Regions from separate parts of the Lentibacillus sp. Marseille-P4043 genome, predicted to be linked through region 3. Evidence: riboswitches for the same ligand, from Rfam matches in the RefSeq annotation. Region 3 holds a riboswitch; each other region holds the start of a gene.
The links. A riboswitch is a leader RNA that binds a small molecule or an ion and turns the genes downstream of it on or off. The one in region 3 is predicted to bind thiamine pyrophosphate.

Region 1: another riboswitch for thiamine pyrophosphate. It lies ahead of thiT (energy-coupled thiamine transporter ThiT); the one in region 3 lies ahead of C8270_RS18455 (ABC transporter substrate-binding protein).
Region 2: another riboswitch for thiamine pyrophosphate. It lies ahead of thiW (energy coupling factor transporter S component ThiW); the one in region 3 lies ahead of C8270_RS18455 (ABC transporter substrate-binding protein).
Region 4: another riboswitch for thiamine pyrophosphate. It lies ahead of C8270_RS02430 (lipoate--protein ligase family protein); the one in region 3 lies ahead of C8270_RS18455 (ABC transporter substrate-binding protein).

The regions. Positions count from the first base shown of each region.
Region 1 is NZ_LT984884.1:3,251,988-3,255,148, reverse strand. It holds gene C8270_RS16170 (M3 family oligoendopeptidase) at 1-903, shown strand, start outside; TPP riboswitch at 969-1,074, shown strand; gene thiT (energy-coupled thiamine transporter ThiT) at 1,193-1,768, shown strand; gene C8270_RS20305 (hypothetical protein) at 1,919-2,065, shown strand; gene C8270_RS16160 (hypothetical protein) at 2,209-3,161, shown strand, end outside.
Region 2 is NZ_LT984884.1:503,030-506,190, forward strand. It holds gene C8270_RS02685 (peptide MFS transporter) at 1-928, shown strand, start outside; TPP riboswitch at 1,092-1,205, shown strand; gene thiW (energy coupling factor transporter S component ThiW) at 1,288-1,776, shown strand; TPP riboswitch at 1,784-1,887, shown strand; gene tenA (thiaminase II) at 1,960-2,649, shown strand; gene thiD (bifunctional hydroxymethylpyrimidine kinase/phosphomethylpyrimidine kinase) at 2,646-3,161, shown strand, end outside.
Region 3 is NZ_LT984884.1:3,709,021-3,712,181, forward strand. It holds gene C8270_RS18445 (ABC transporter permease) at 1-61, opposite strand, end outside; gene C8270_RS18450 (thiamine-binding protein) at 61-351, opposite strand; gene C8270_RS18455 (ABC transporter substrate-binding protein) at 364-1,356, opposite strand; TPP riboswitch at 1,508-1,617, opposite strand; gene C8270_RS18460 (diphthine--ammonia ligase) at 1,685-2,278, opposite strand; gene C8270_RS20145 (hypothetical protein) at 2,519-2,968, opposite strand.
Region 4 is NZ_LT984884.1:448,223-451,383, forward strand. It holds gene C8270_RS02420 (YusW family protein) at 1-236, shown strand, start outside; gene C8270_RS02425 (ABC transporter ATP-binding protein) at 278-1,054, opposite strand; TPP riboswitch at 1,244-1,348, shown strand; gene C8270_RS02430 (lipoate--protein ligase family protein) at 1,441-2,274, shown strand; gene lipA (lipoyl synthase) at 2,275-3,161, shown strand, end outside.

The sequences.
Region 1 (3,161 bases), 460 kb from region 3:
GAAAAACTAAGTATGTATGACATCGGGGCACCCCTAACCGAAAAAGTGGAAACTTCTAGCTATACGGAAGGGGCCAATTTTATCGTCGAGAATTTCCAAAACTTTAGTCCAAAAATGGCTGATTTTGCCCGTATGGCTTTTGATAATCGTTGGATCGAAGCGGAAGATCGTGCCGGAAAACGTCCAGGAGGATTCTGCACAAGTTTTCCGGATAGTGAACAGACACGTATTTTTATGACTTATTCCGGGACATCATCTAATATTGCTACCCTTGCCCATGAATTAGGCCATGCTTACCATCAACATGTCATGAATGATGTGAATGGGTTGAATCAGGGGTATGCAATGAATGTAGCAGAAACGGCATCAACGTTTGCGGAAATGATTATTGCTGATGCATCGGTGAAGAACGCGAAAAGCAAAGTAGAAAAGCAATCCGTGCTGGAAGATAAAATTCAACGAAGTGTTGCCTTTTTCATGAATATTCATGCCCGATTCCTTTTTGAACAGCGATTTTATGAAGAAAGAAAACAAGGAATGGTTCCAGTACCAAGACTGAATGAATTAATGGTGGAGGCACAAAAAGAGGCGTATTGCGATGCGTTAGATACGTACGATCCGAATTTCTGGGCGTCTAAACTGCATTTTCACATCACGGGAACACCATTTTATAATTTTCCATATACGTTCGGCTATTTGTTTAGTCTCGGAATCTATGCACATGCACTTGAAAAAGGTAGTAGTTTTGAAGAGGATTATATTGCACTGCTTCGCGACACCGGAAAAATGACCGTTGAAGACTTAGCGGAAAAACATTTGGGAGTTGATTTAACAAAACCAGATTTCTGGGAAAACGCCATCAATTTATGTGTGAAGGATGTTGAGGAGTTTCTGGCACTTTAGATTTCAGCGTTGCTACTAGTTGGTGAATACGTTATAATACAGGTAACGAAAAAAGCATAAAAATAAAAGTCTACAGGGGGAGCCCATTTGGCTGAGAGTGAACACTGTGCTGTTCTTACCCTTTGAACCTGTTAGTTAATACTAGCGTAGGGATGGTAGCTTTTTTGATGGTATAAAAGCAATGTGAGCGGATTCCCCATCAGGAAGCTTCCCCTTTGACATTGCTTTTTTTGTGTTCAAAATTTTCGCTGGTAGATTCCTAAGTCTACTAGAAGGGGAGGTCATTTGATTGAAGGAAAAACGTACATTGTTTTTAATTGAGGTTGCGATTTTTACAGCGTTAGCATTAGCGTTAGATCTTGCTCCATTTTTATCTTTTAAAATCTGGGCTCAAGGCGGATCGATTTCATTGGCGATGATACCGGTATTCATTGTCGCCTTTCGTTGGGGGCTAAAAGGTGGATTATTATCTGGATTTCTATGGGGTGTTTTACAGGTAGCATTAGGAACAGGGTATATATTGTACTTTTGGCAAGGTCTGCTTGATTATGCGGTTGCTTTTACCGTAATCGGTTTTGCTGGTATTTTTGCGAAGCCAATTCAGCGTGCAGTTAAGGAAGGTAATACAGCGACATCTATAACATATATTTTAACTGGTGTCCTTCTTGGTTCCATGTTGCGTTTTATTGCCCATTTTGCTGCGGGAGTCGTATTTTTTGAATCAGCAGTTGACGGCATGAATGTCTGGATTTATTCATTGCTATATAATATCTCATACATTGTTCCGTCGTTCATTATCTGTACAATCGCTGTGTTTTTCTTGTTTCATAAACAGCCAAGAACACTATTAAGTGCAACTGCATAAACATTAGCTTTCCGCTCACGATATGTTAGGTCGTACCACTGTCTTTAGTTGGTACGGCTTTTGTTTTCGGAAAAAATGAATAATTTATGCATACCTCTATTTTTGCGAAGTGCATATTTTTTGAGTATACTGAAAATAGGGGTGATAATCTTGCGGGAATTAATTGGTGAATGTCAATCATGCGGAAAAGCTGTTTATTGTGAAAATGGCTTTTTTGATGGTGAACAAATAGATGGTAATTTATTATGTAATCGCTGTGCTGAAAAGGTGGATTCTGAAACGGACAAACAGGCGTAAGCTCGTTTGTTCGTTTTTAATTTAATTCACTATTTTATACCAGTGTCAAAAGCAAATTGTTTTTTATGAACCTTCCTTTTTTCTCACTCCCTATTACCGATTTGCATAGGCTATAGCACACGTAAGGAGAAAGGAAGGTTCATGTGGAACTTACGATATCGCATTGGTTATATGGATTATTTACACTGATTATTATTTTGACAATGATTTTTAAACGTGGCGTTGTACTTCCTACATTACTTGGAACGTTTGTCATTGCTTGGGTGTACAATGGTAGTCTTATTGACGGTTTCACTTCCATTTTTAATGCGAACTTGGTTGCTGCAAAAGAGCTCTTTAGTATTTTTCTAATCATCACATTTATGTTGGCGCTATTGCATTCGTTACGTGATCTTGGAGCAGATCGGAGGATGATACAACCGATTCAGAAGATGATGGTTAATGGACATGTTTCATTTTTTGTCCTTATCGCTGTAACGTATGTTATTTCCTTATTTTTCTGGCCAACACCAGCTGTTCCATTAATTTGTGCGCTTCTTGTTCCTGCGGCAGTGCGTGCAGGATTACCAGCTATTACAGCGGCGGTAGCGGTAGCAATTGCTGGGCAAGGGATGGCACTTTCTTCTGACTACATTGTGCAGGTCGCTCCCAGCTTATCAGCCAAGTCTGCGGGGATTGAAGTTGGGGTTGTTGCTGACCAGGCATTATTGCTTTCACTTATTACTGGTGGAATCGCAATTGCTGCCGCTTATTTGTTGTATCGAAAATCAATTCGTTCTAAAGATAGTGAATTAATACAACAAGATTTAGAAGCATTGGAAACTGTATCAGAATCAAAAAACGAAGCAAAATCCGCTCATCTCACAATTTGGAGTAAACTATTTTCGATCATTGTTCCAATTGCTTTGCTGGCTGTAGTCGTATATATGATGTCCGCAAAATTGATGTCAGGAAGAATGACGGGTTTTGAGGGTGGAGATGGGGCAGCATTTGTCGGAGGAGTTGCTGTAATTCTCCTGCTTTTATCAACCGTAGCATTTGGCAAACAACATGCACTTGATTATATTAGCAACCATATCACGGATGGATTTGTTTT
Region 2 (3,161 bases), 3.2 Mb from region 3:
TAGTTTAGCGGCAATCGGGATGTTTGTCGGTCTAATTATTTTTATCTTTACAAAGGGAAAATATCTTGGCCCTGCAGGATCGACTGTTCCAAACCCGCTATCAGAATCAGAGAAAAAAACTGTATTTAAGCGATTTGGCATTGGGGCAATCATTGTTATTCTATTGGGAGCAATCACTATCCCAACCGGCATCTTAACGATTAACGGATTTACAATGATTGTAAGTATACTAGGGATTATTATACCTACTTGCTATTTCATCGTTATGTACCGCAGTAAGAAAACGACTGAAGTGGAACGATCTCGTTTACTGGCATATATACCAATGTTTATTGCTGCTATTATGTTTTGGGCGATTCAAGAGCAAGGTTCGATTATTTTAGCACGTTTTGCTGATCAGCGAACCGATCTGAGTTTAGCAGGTTTTGAGATTCAATCTTCCTGGTTCCAGTCATTGAATCCTCTATTTATCGTTCTTTTAGCGCCTGTATTTGCTTGGCTTTGGATTAGATTAGGAAAAAGCCAACCATCAACACCGAAGAAGTTTTCATTTGGTCTATTTTTTGCCGGACTATCTTTTCTCGTGATGATTGTACCTGCCATCATTAATGGAACAGATACGCTTGTCAATCCGTTATGGTTAGTATTAAGCTTCTTCCTAGTTGTTATTGGAGAATTATGTTTATCACCGGTTGGCTTATCAGCGACTACAAAACTTGCACCAGCTGCATTTTCAGCGCAAACGATGAGTCTATGGTTCCTATCCAATGCGTCAGCACAGGCTATCAATGCCCAAATTGTAAAACTATATTCTCCGGATACAGAAATTCTATATTTCGGTATCATCGGTGGAATTTCAATCTTACTAGGTTTTATTCTATTTGCTGCATCTAAGAAAATTCACGTGTTCATGCGAGGGATTAACTAAACGTAATTTAAGAAAAGGGTTGCTCCAAACTGTCATTGTTGGTTTTGGAGCAGCCTTTTTTCTTTTAAATGCGTAGAGAGAAAAATTTAAATATTGTCATAGACTGGTGACAAATGGAAGTACCTTTGTTAAGATAAGAATCAACAAGCAAATTTTATAATAGTTCAACTACTAGGGGGGCCCAAAATTGTGGGCTGAGAGGAAGGCCGAACTGCTTTCCGACTCTTATGGACCTGATCTGGTTAATACCAGCGGAGGGAAGTAGTGAGTGGCATTATGTCCATAAACGAATCCCATACTAAGCTAGGTCCTTTTATCAGGATCTAGCTTTTTTATTTTTATTAGAAAGGGGGAAATAAATGAATCGAACGCGTTTACTAACAACAATGGCAGTTTTTGTAGCCATTGGAACGATTGGAGCACAAATTCTATGGTTTCCAGCAGGCGTTGCCAAAGCTTACCCTGTACAACACGCGGTCAACGTCATGGCGGCAATCATGCTTGGTCCAGCTCCAGCTGTTATGATCGCCTTTATGATTGGGGTGCTCCGAAATTTGCTTGGACTTGGTACACTATTAGCATTTCCTGGCGGGATGATTGGTGCTTTTCTGGCAGGGTATCTTTATAAAAAATTTGGCAAAAAGGTATGGGCTGCACTTGGAGAATTCATTGGGACTGGAATTGTTGGTTCCTTGTTTGCCGTACCATTGGCCAACTTTTTAATGGGAAGTTCAGTTGGTGCATTATTCTTTTTCCCATCATTTCTAGTAAGCAGTGGAACAGGCGCATTGATCGGCTGGGTAATAGCTGTTCGCTTGAAACAACGACAAGTATTACAAAATATTTAGTATTATGAAGAACTACTAGGGGCGCTAGAATAGCTGAGAATAGGAATATTCCTTAGTCCCTTGGAACCTGATCTGGTTAATACCAGCGGAGGGAAGTGGTCGAGAGGAAAAAATATGTACCTCTCTATTTATCTACTTTTCTATTCCCTTAGTAGCTTCCTAAAAATTCGAGGAGGCATGACAATGACATTTTCACAAAATCTTAGAGAAGAAAATAACGATATTTTTCAAGCAATTTTTAACCATCCATTTGTACAGGGGATCGGCAAAGAAAATGTGCCTAAAAAAGCATTAGCACATTATATTAAAGCAGACTTTGAGTACTTAAACGCATTTATCAACGTTTATGGAATCGCGATATCAAAGGCAAACAATCGTAAAGATATGTCCTTTTTTAACGAACAAATCCGGTTTGTACTGCACAGCGAAATCCATCCTCACCACAACTTTTGTGAGGCAATCGGGGTTGAGTATGACGAGCTTCAAGGGTATCCATTACCACCTACTGCAGATCATTACATGAAACATATGATGTATCATGCACAAATGGGTAGTTTACCTGAAATAATCTGTGCATTACTCCCTTGTCCATGGACATATCTCGAAATTGGTAAGGAATTAATGAAAACATATAAACCATCTAAAAATCATGCGTTTTATCCATGGATTAACTTTTATGCTGAGGAAAGCATGGAAAAAACCACGACAGAAATGCGAACCCGTTTAGATGAATTGGCAGATCAGTCCTCAAGTAAAGATATCGGGCGAATGAAAGAAGCATTCCGCAAAAGCTGCCAATTGGAATTAGCCTTTTGGGATATGGCATACACGTGTGAAGCGTGGCCAGGAGAAAGACTGGTGACACACCAATGACCCAAACACCTTGTGCACTCACAATTGCTGGCACTGATCCAAGTGGTGGGGCAGGCATTCAGGCTGATTTAAAAACATTCCAGGAATTCACATGCTACGGTATGTCTGTGATTACATCAGTTGTTGCGCAAAACACAACTGGCGTCCAGGACGTTCACCATCTCCCTATTAAAATGATTGTGCAACAACTCGATTCCGTTATTTCGGATATCCCATTTCAAGCATTTAAAACGGGAATGATTGCGAATATCGACATAATGGATGCAATAGCCAGGAAGATTTCACATTTATCCGTTCCTTTTGTCATGGACCCTGTAATGGTTGCATCCAGTGGTGATTCATTAATCACAGCAGATGCCCGAGACTATTTGCGTGATGAGCTTCTACCCAGGACAACGTTAGTAACACCAAATGTTCCAGAGGCAGAATATATTATCGGAGAGACTATTAAAACGATCGACGATTTACAACAGGCTGCTGAACAAATCGTGATTAATTACGGTGCTGAAGCT
Region 3 (3,161 bases):
CACTGAACAAAAGGAGGATAACCACAAGCGGTTTCCATCCTTTTTCAATGATCCCTTTCATTAGCGATATTTCTCCGTCAGTTCATACATTGAAGCCCCATCTGGTTTATGAAACACTTTTACCTGCGAAATAATACTTTCACACCCGCGTTCAGTCATCCTTGTATTCATTTTTTCGATAATTGATAGAAGCACCGGCAAATCGCCTTCCATTGTTGTCTCGAGCGGGTTCACCTCATATTTCACGCCTGATTGAGCAATAACTTCTATTGCAGCATCTACATATGGAATCGTATCCTCCCCATTTTTTGTCTTTGGTATAATTTGTACACTCACTAACGCATTTGCCATTTAAATAACCTCCTATTTTGGTAGAAATTCATTCGTAAAAGCTTTTTCGCTATCTAGTCGTGTGTCTAATAGATTGTTATCGTACATCCAATTTGCATAATTCTCCCAGACTTCTAGTTTCTGTTCGCCCCAACGATCGGCATCATCCTGGTATTTTGGTGAGAGCCACTCTTGACTCGCCTGTACCAGTTCCACATCAAGATCGGGAACTGCGTCTATCAATATAGCAGCCGCTTCGTCAGGGTTATCGATAGCAAATCTATATCCTTTCGAAACAGCCGCTAAAAACTTCTTAACCGTTTCCGGATTTTCCTCAATTGTTTGTTCATTCGTCGTAAGAACAGGTGTATAATAATCAAGTTTTTTCGAGTAGTCAGTTAGGTACAACATGTTTAACTCCTCACCGCGCAGTTCAGCTTCTACACCAGTCCAGCCATAATAAATCCAAGCAAAGTCAATATCGCGTTTCACTGCCGTAAAGAAGTCAGTGTTTCCCATATTGACAATATCCACATCATCGGCAGAAGCATTCTCTTGGTTCATAAGGGATGTAAGAACAGCCTTCTCAACTGGCGCACCCCAACCACCATACGTCTTCCCGGCAAAATCTTTCGGTGATGTGATATCTTTTTCTTTAGGTGAGGCAAAACCAGATGTATTATGCTGAATCACTGCTGCAATGGAAACGATCGGAACACCTTGTACACGTGCTTCCGTAATACTTTCCTGCGCACCCACACCAAAATCGGCCTTACCTGACGCGACAAGCTGATCAGCTCCAACTTCTCCCGGCATCATAATTTCCACATCCAGTCCCTCGTCATTAAAGTATCCCTTTTTCTGTGCAACATAAATGCCAGTATGATTCGTGTTTGGTGTCCAGTCCAAGACGAACTTTATTTTCTGCTTAGTGTCCTCATCTTGATCCGCACTTTTGGACTCGTTGTTGCCGTTACATGCCACAAGAACGGTAGTGAGCATAAGTAACATTAAAAGCTTCTTCATTTCCTAACCTCCATCGTGTATGTAATTTTTGTTTAGGAAAATGACCGGCATAAAAGAGTAAAAATGACAATAAAAAAACACCACCATTTTTAAACCTGGGGTGCATGCAAAAAAAGAAAGATTTACCTTTTCTTTTAGATAAATTCGCCTTTTCTTTTAACATGATGTTCCCTACGCTGGTTTCAGCCAGATCAGGTTCCAAGGGTCAGTATCTAACGGATACAATCTCAACCAGCTCAACTGGTCCCCCCACAAAATCTATTTAGTTTTGATCTTACATGTATAAGGTACTACATTACGATACCGTTTTCAAGAAGAATTATAATTTTCAAACCGGATCGTTAAATATTGGCCCGCCAAACACTGTTGTATGATATTCTCCCGATTCCCCCAGCGGACAAACATCCTTCTTGCTAATATCCGTAATAAACGACTCATCTACAAGTCGGCCTATCCAGCTTTCCGGAAGTTTTGTATTATCTACCTTGATAACCCGTGCCTGAAACTTTGAAGCGACAAATTCTCTTAATAAATCCAATACCTTATGTTGATCCGTCCACAACGGGTAAATCGGCGCTACGCCAGCTTTTTCTGCAACCTGCTCTCCCCACTCACGATGCCCTTCTAAGTATATGTCACCAAATGCCACGCTATCAATCTCATAGGTCATTTTTAAATCTTGTAGCGTATGAACAAAATCCTGTGTATATTCCGTAAAGTCTGTTTTGATAAAATGAACGGGAATCCCGATCCGTTCAGCCTGCTTTTCAATTCGATCAAGCTTCTCCCCATGCGCGACTGTTTCATGTTTTTCCTGCCATATCGTTGTAATCAGACAGGAAACATCATGACCTTGTTGTTGCAATCGATATAATGCTAGACTGCTATCTTTCCCACCACTGAATGATAAAGCTATTTTCATATCTACTGGCTCCTTCTTCTACTAATTATCTACACTATATCACTCAACCCTAAAAGAAAGAAAGCCAGTGGTCAGCTGGCTTTCCCCAGGAGGTTTCATGGGTTGTAATAAATCTTCCACAAGCCTTGTTTCGATTTATACTTTATTCTATGTGCATGCAGCCTCATTCGTATTGGTGATTTCCTCAAGACAACCGTACATTTAGCGCGAAATCTAGTCGGTTTTTCGTAATGTTTGTTGCTATGTGATTTGGTAGTTGATATATAATGCGATGCAAGTAAGAAGTTGCTCTCCCACCAGAATCTTGATCGGGTCGATGCTACCTCGTTCGGGTTGATATTCTCGATTCGGGTTGATGTTTCTCGGATTCGGGTTGATGTTCCCTCGTTCGGGTCGATGTTTCCTCGTTCGGGTCGATGTTCTCGGATTCGGGTTGATGTTCCCTCGTTCGGGTCGATGTTTCCTCGTTCGGGTTGATGTTTCTCGGATTCGGGTTGATGTTCCCTCGTTCGGGTTGATGTTCCCTCGTTCGGGTCGATGTTTTCGGATTCGGGTTGATGTTCTCGAATTCGGGTTGATGTTCTCGGATTCGGGTTGATGTTCCCTCGTTCGGGTCGATGTTCTCGGATTCGGGTCGATGTTTCCTCGTTCGGGTTGATGTTCTCGGATTCGGGTCGATGTTAAAAACAACTTTCCAGCTCCAGCAAGCTGTGCCCCACAACATGAAGACCTTTTCTTATTGTAGACGAAATAAATGACGATATATGGAAAGTGTGTTAATTAAGCCAAAAATATTTTATAATTATAGTGGACAACTAAACAAAAACTTGAAACCAAATACGGCTTTGATTCGTATAAGTGTTATCACTAAATTCATCGAATA
Region 4 (3,161 bases), 3.3 Mb from region 3:
AATTCGCTGATGCAAAAATAGAAGACTCAGTAAATGATGTCTATAAGAAGGGTGAGGAAGCCTTTCATGATCTCTACCCTAAAGTCAAAAAACTTTCCATTACCCAGGATACAAAAAAGGCAGAAATTGTAGAACAAGTTTTAAAAGCATTTGACTTACCAGATGATTATACAAAATTTGAAGTGGAGATTACTTTTAAGGATAAGACAAAGCTTGAATACGAGGACAGAAAATAATACAAGGCCTTCTATTTATGATTAGAGGCCTTTTTCCGTAACTAAAGCGTCATCCATGCTCGATCATTACTCCAGTCAATTTGAACAGGTAAATCAAAAAAGCACGATAAATATTCTTTCGTTAACATCTCCTCTCGTTTTCCCCTACCATAAACCGTTCCCAGCTTTAGCAAGAGTGTATGTGTAAAAATAGGCATGATTTCTTCTATGTGATGGGTTACAAACAGGATCGTTGGTGCATTTTTCTGTATAGCTAATTGGTTAATAGTATTCATTAATTCCTCACGGGAAATAAAATCAAGGCCGTTTGTTGGTTCATCTAATATAAGTAAATCCGGTGATCCCATCAAACCTCGTGTGATAAGGATCTTTTGCTTCTCCCCCTGAGAACAAGTTTGATAGGCTCTTCCCCATAAATGACTGCAGTGAAGTAGTTCCAAAAGTTGATAGGCCTTTGCAAAATCAGCTTCTGTTGGATTTTCATACAACCCGATCGACGCAAATTTTCCACTGACGACAATATTCTCGACGCGCTCTGTCCCCTTCATTCTTTCTTGAAGGGATGAGCTGACCCAGCCAATTGATTTTCGCAACTCCCGGATATCCGTTTGGCCAAATGGCTTCTCTAGTATGTTGACCCTGCCCTTCGTTGGCCAAATATAGCCGTTTATCATGTTCAATAAAGTTGTTTTGCCTGACCCATTTAGTCCAAGAATTGCCCAATGTTCTCCATTTACAACCTTCCAATCGATATCTGATAAGATCGTTTTTCCTTGCCTTTTCCACGAAACTTGCTGCATATCTACTATTTTATTCAATCCTATTCCTCCCCGCTCTAACAAATGAATCTATTAATCCCATTTATTACGAATTTTATTATATATTACAGATGGTTAATTACAAAAACAACCTATTTGAGCAGGAAAATTCCCGAAACAGATAAAATTTCCAATTCGCTTTACAATTTACATCTATCCCTTTACTATAGAAATTGTTAAATAAAATAAAAAAATCACTAGGGGAGCTTTCATGAGCTGAGAAGAACATCTTCGTTCTGACCCTTCGCACCCGATCTAGGTAATACCAGCGTGGGGAAGTGTAGTCGCATGTATCATACATACAAACGGGCTGCACTCCACTGGGTGCAGCCCGTTATTTTTCAGGTTACTAACAGTACCAACATCAACATAAGGAGGCGATTCATGTGCGTGATGAATGGGGATTTATCGACACTGGGATATGTGATGCAGCAGTTAATATGGCACTCGATGAGATGCTATTGCAATGGCATAGTGAGGGGAAAATACCACCAATTTTACGTTTCTATCAGTGGTCTACGCCAAGCCTTTCCTTAGGTTATTTTCAGGATGTTGATAAGGCAATTGAACTGGAGGCATTAGACCGCTATCAAATACCCCTTGTTCGCCGTCTAACAGGTGGAAGCGCTGTTTTACACGATGATGAACTGACCTACAGCATTATCATTGCAGAAGATAAACCTTATATCCCTGCATCGGTCGGAGAAGCTTATTACATACTTTCAAAAGGCATTTTTGCAGGGTATACCAAGTTAGGTATCACGGCAAATTATGCGGAAACAAACAAAACAGACAAGAGCCGCTCCGCCGTGTGCTTTGAAAAACCCGCCTTGTATGAGCTAATGGCAGGCGGGAAGAAAATATCGGGAAACGCCCAGACACGTCAAAAAGGGATACTGCTGCAACATGGATCAATACCACGGTCCATTGATAAAACAATGCTTTTTGATTTGTTCTGCTTTCCAAGTGAGGAAATCCGGGAAAGGAAACGAAAGGCATTTGGTCAAAAAGCAACAACAATCAATCAAGAAACAAAACAACATGTATCTATGGACACCATGAAAAACGCGTTTAAAACAGGGTTCGAAACAGGGGTAGACATTGGGCTATTCCCATTTGAACTAACCACTGAACAATGGAATGAAGTGTACCAGCTTGCTGAAGCAAAATATAGCAATAACGATTGGAACTTCAAACATAATCTAAGGAGCGTGTACTAAATGGCTAAACAAGAAGAATACATACGAAAACCAGACTGGCTAAAAACCAAAATCAACACGAATCAATCATACAGAGGGCTTAAGAAATTAATGCGGGATAAGAAATTAAATACGGTTTGTGAGGAAGCCCGCTGTCCAAATATCCACGAATGCTGGAGTGAACGAAAAACGGCAACATTTATGATTTTAGGGGATACCTGTACTCGTGGTTGCCGTTTTTGTGCAGTAAAAACTGGACTACCAAACGAATTGGATTGGGGAGAGCCCGCTCGTGTTGCTGAATCTGTAGCTATCATGGGCTTGAAACACGTCGTTGTTACAGCCGTAGCACGGGATGATCTAAATGACGGTGGTGCGGCCGTATTTGCGGAAACCGTTCGGGCAATCCGTCGGGCAAACCCTGGTTGCACGATTGAAATCTTACCATCTGACATGAAAGGTGATTATGAAAGCCTGCATACTTTAATGGACAGTGAGCCAGATATTTTTAACCATAACATCGAAACAGTGCGCCGGTTAACCAAACGTGTTCGCGCAAGAGCAATGTACGATCGTTCGCTACAATTGCTCCAGCGGGTAAAAGAAATTGCCCCAAAAACACCAACAAAATCCAGTATTATGGTTGGATTAGGCGAAGAAAAAGAAGAAATTATTCAAGCAATGGATGATTTATTAGCGCATGATGTGGACATTATGACAATCGGACAATATTTACAGCCTACGAAAAAGCACTTGAATGTAGAACGCTATTATCATCCGGATGAATTTGCCGAGCTAAAGGAAATTGCTCTGGAAAAAGGATTCCGCCACTGTGAATCAGGTCCACTTGTACGTTCTTCGTATCATGCAGATGAGCAAGTAACACAAGCATCAGCACAAAGAAGAAT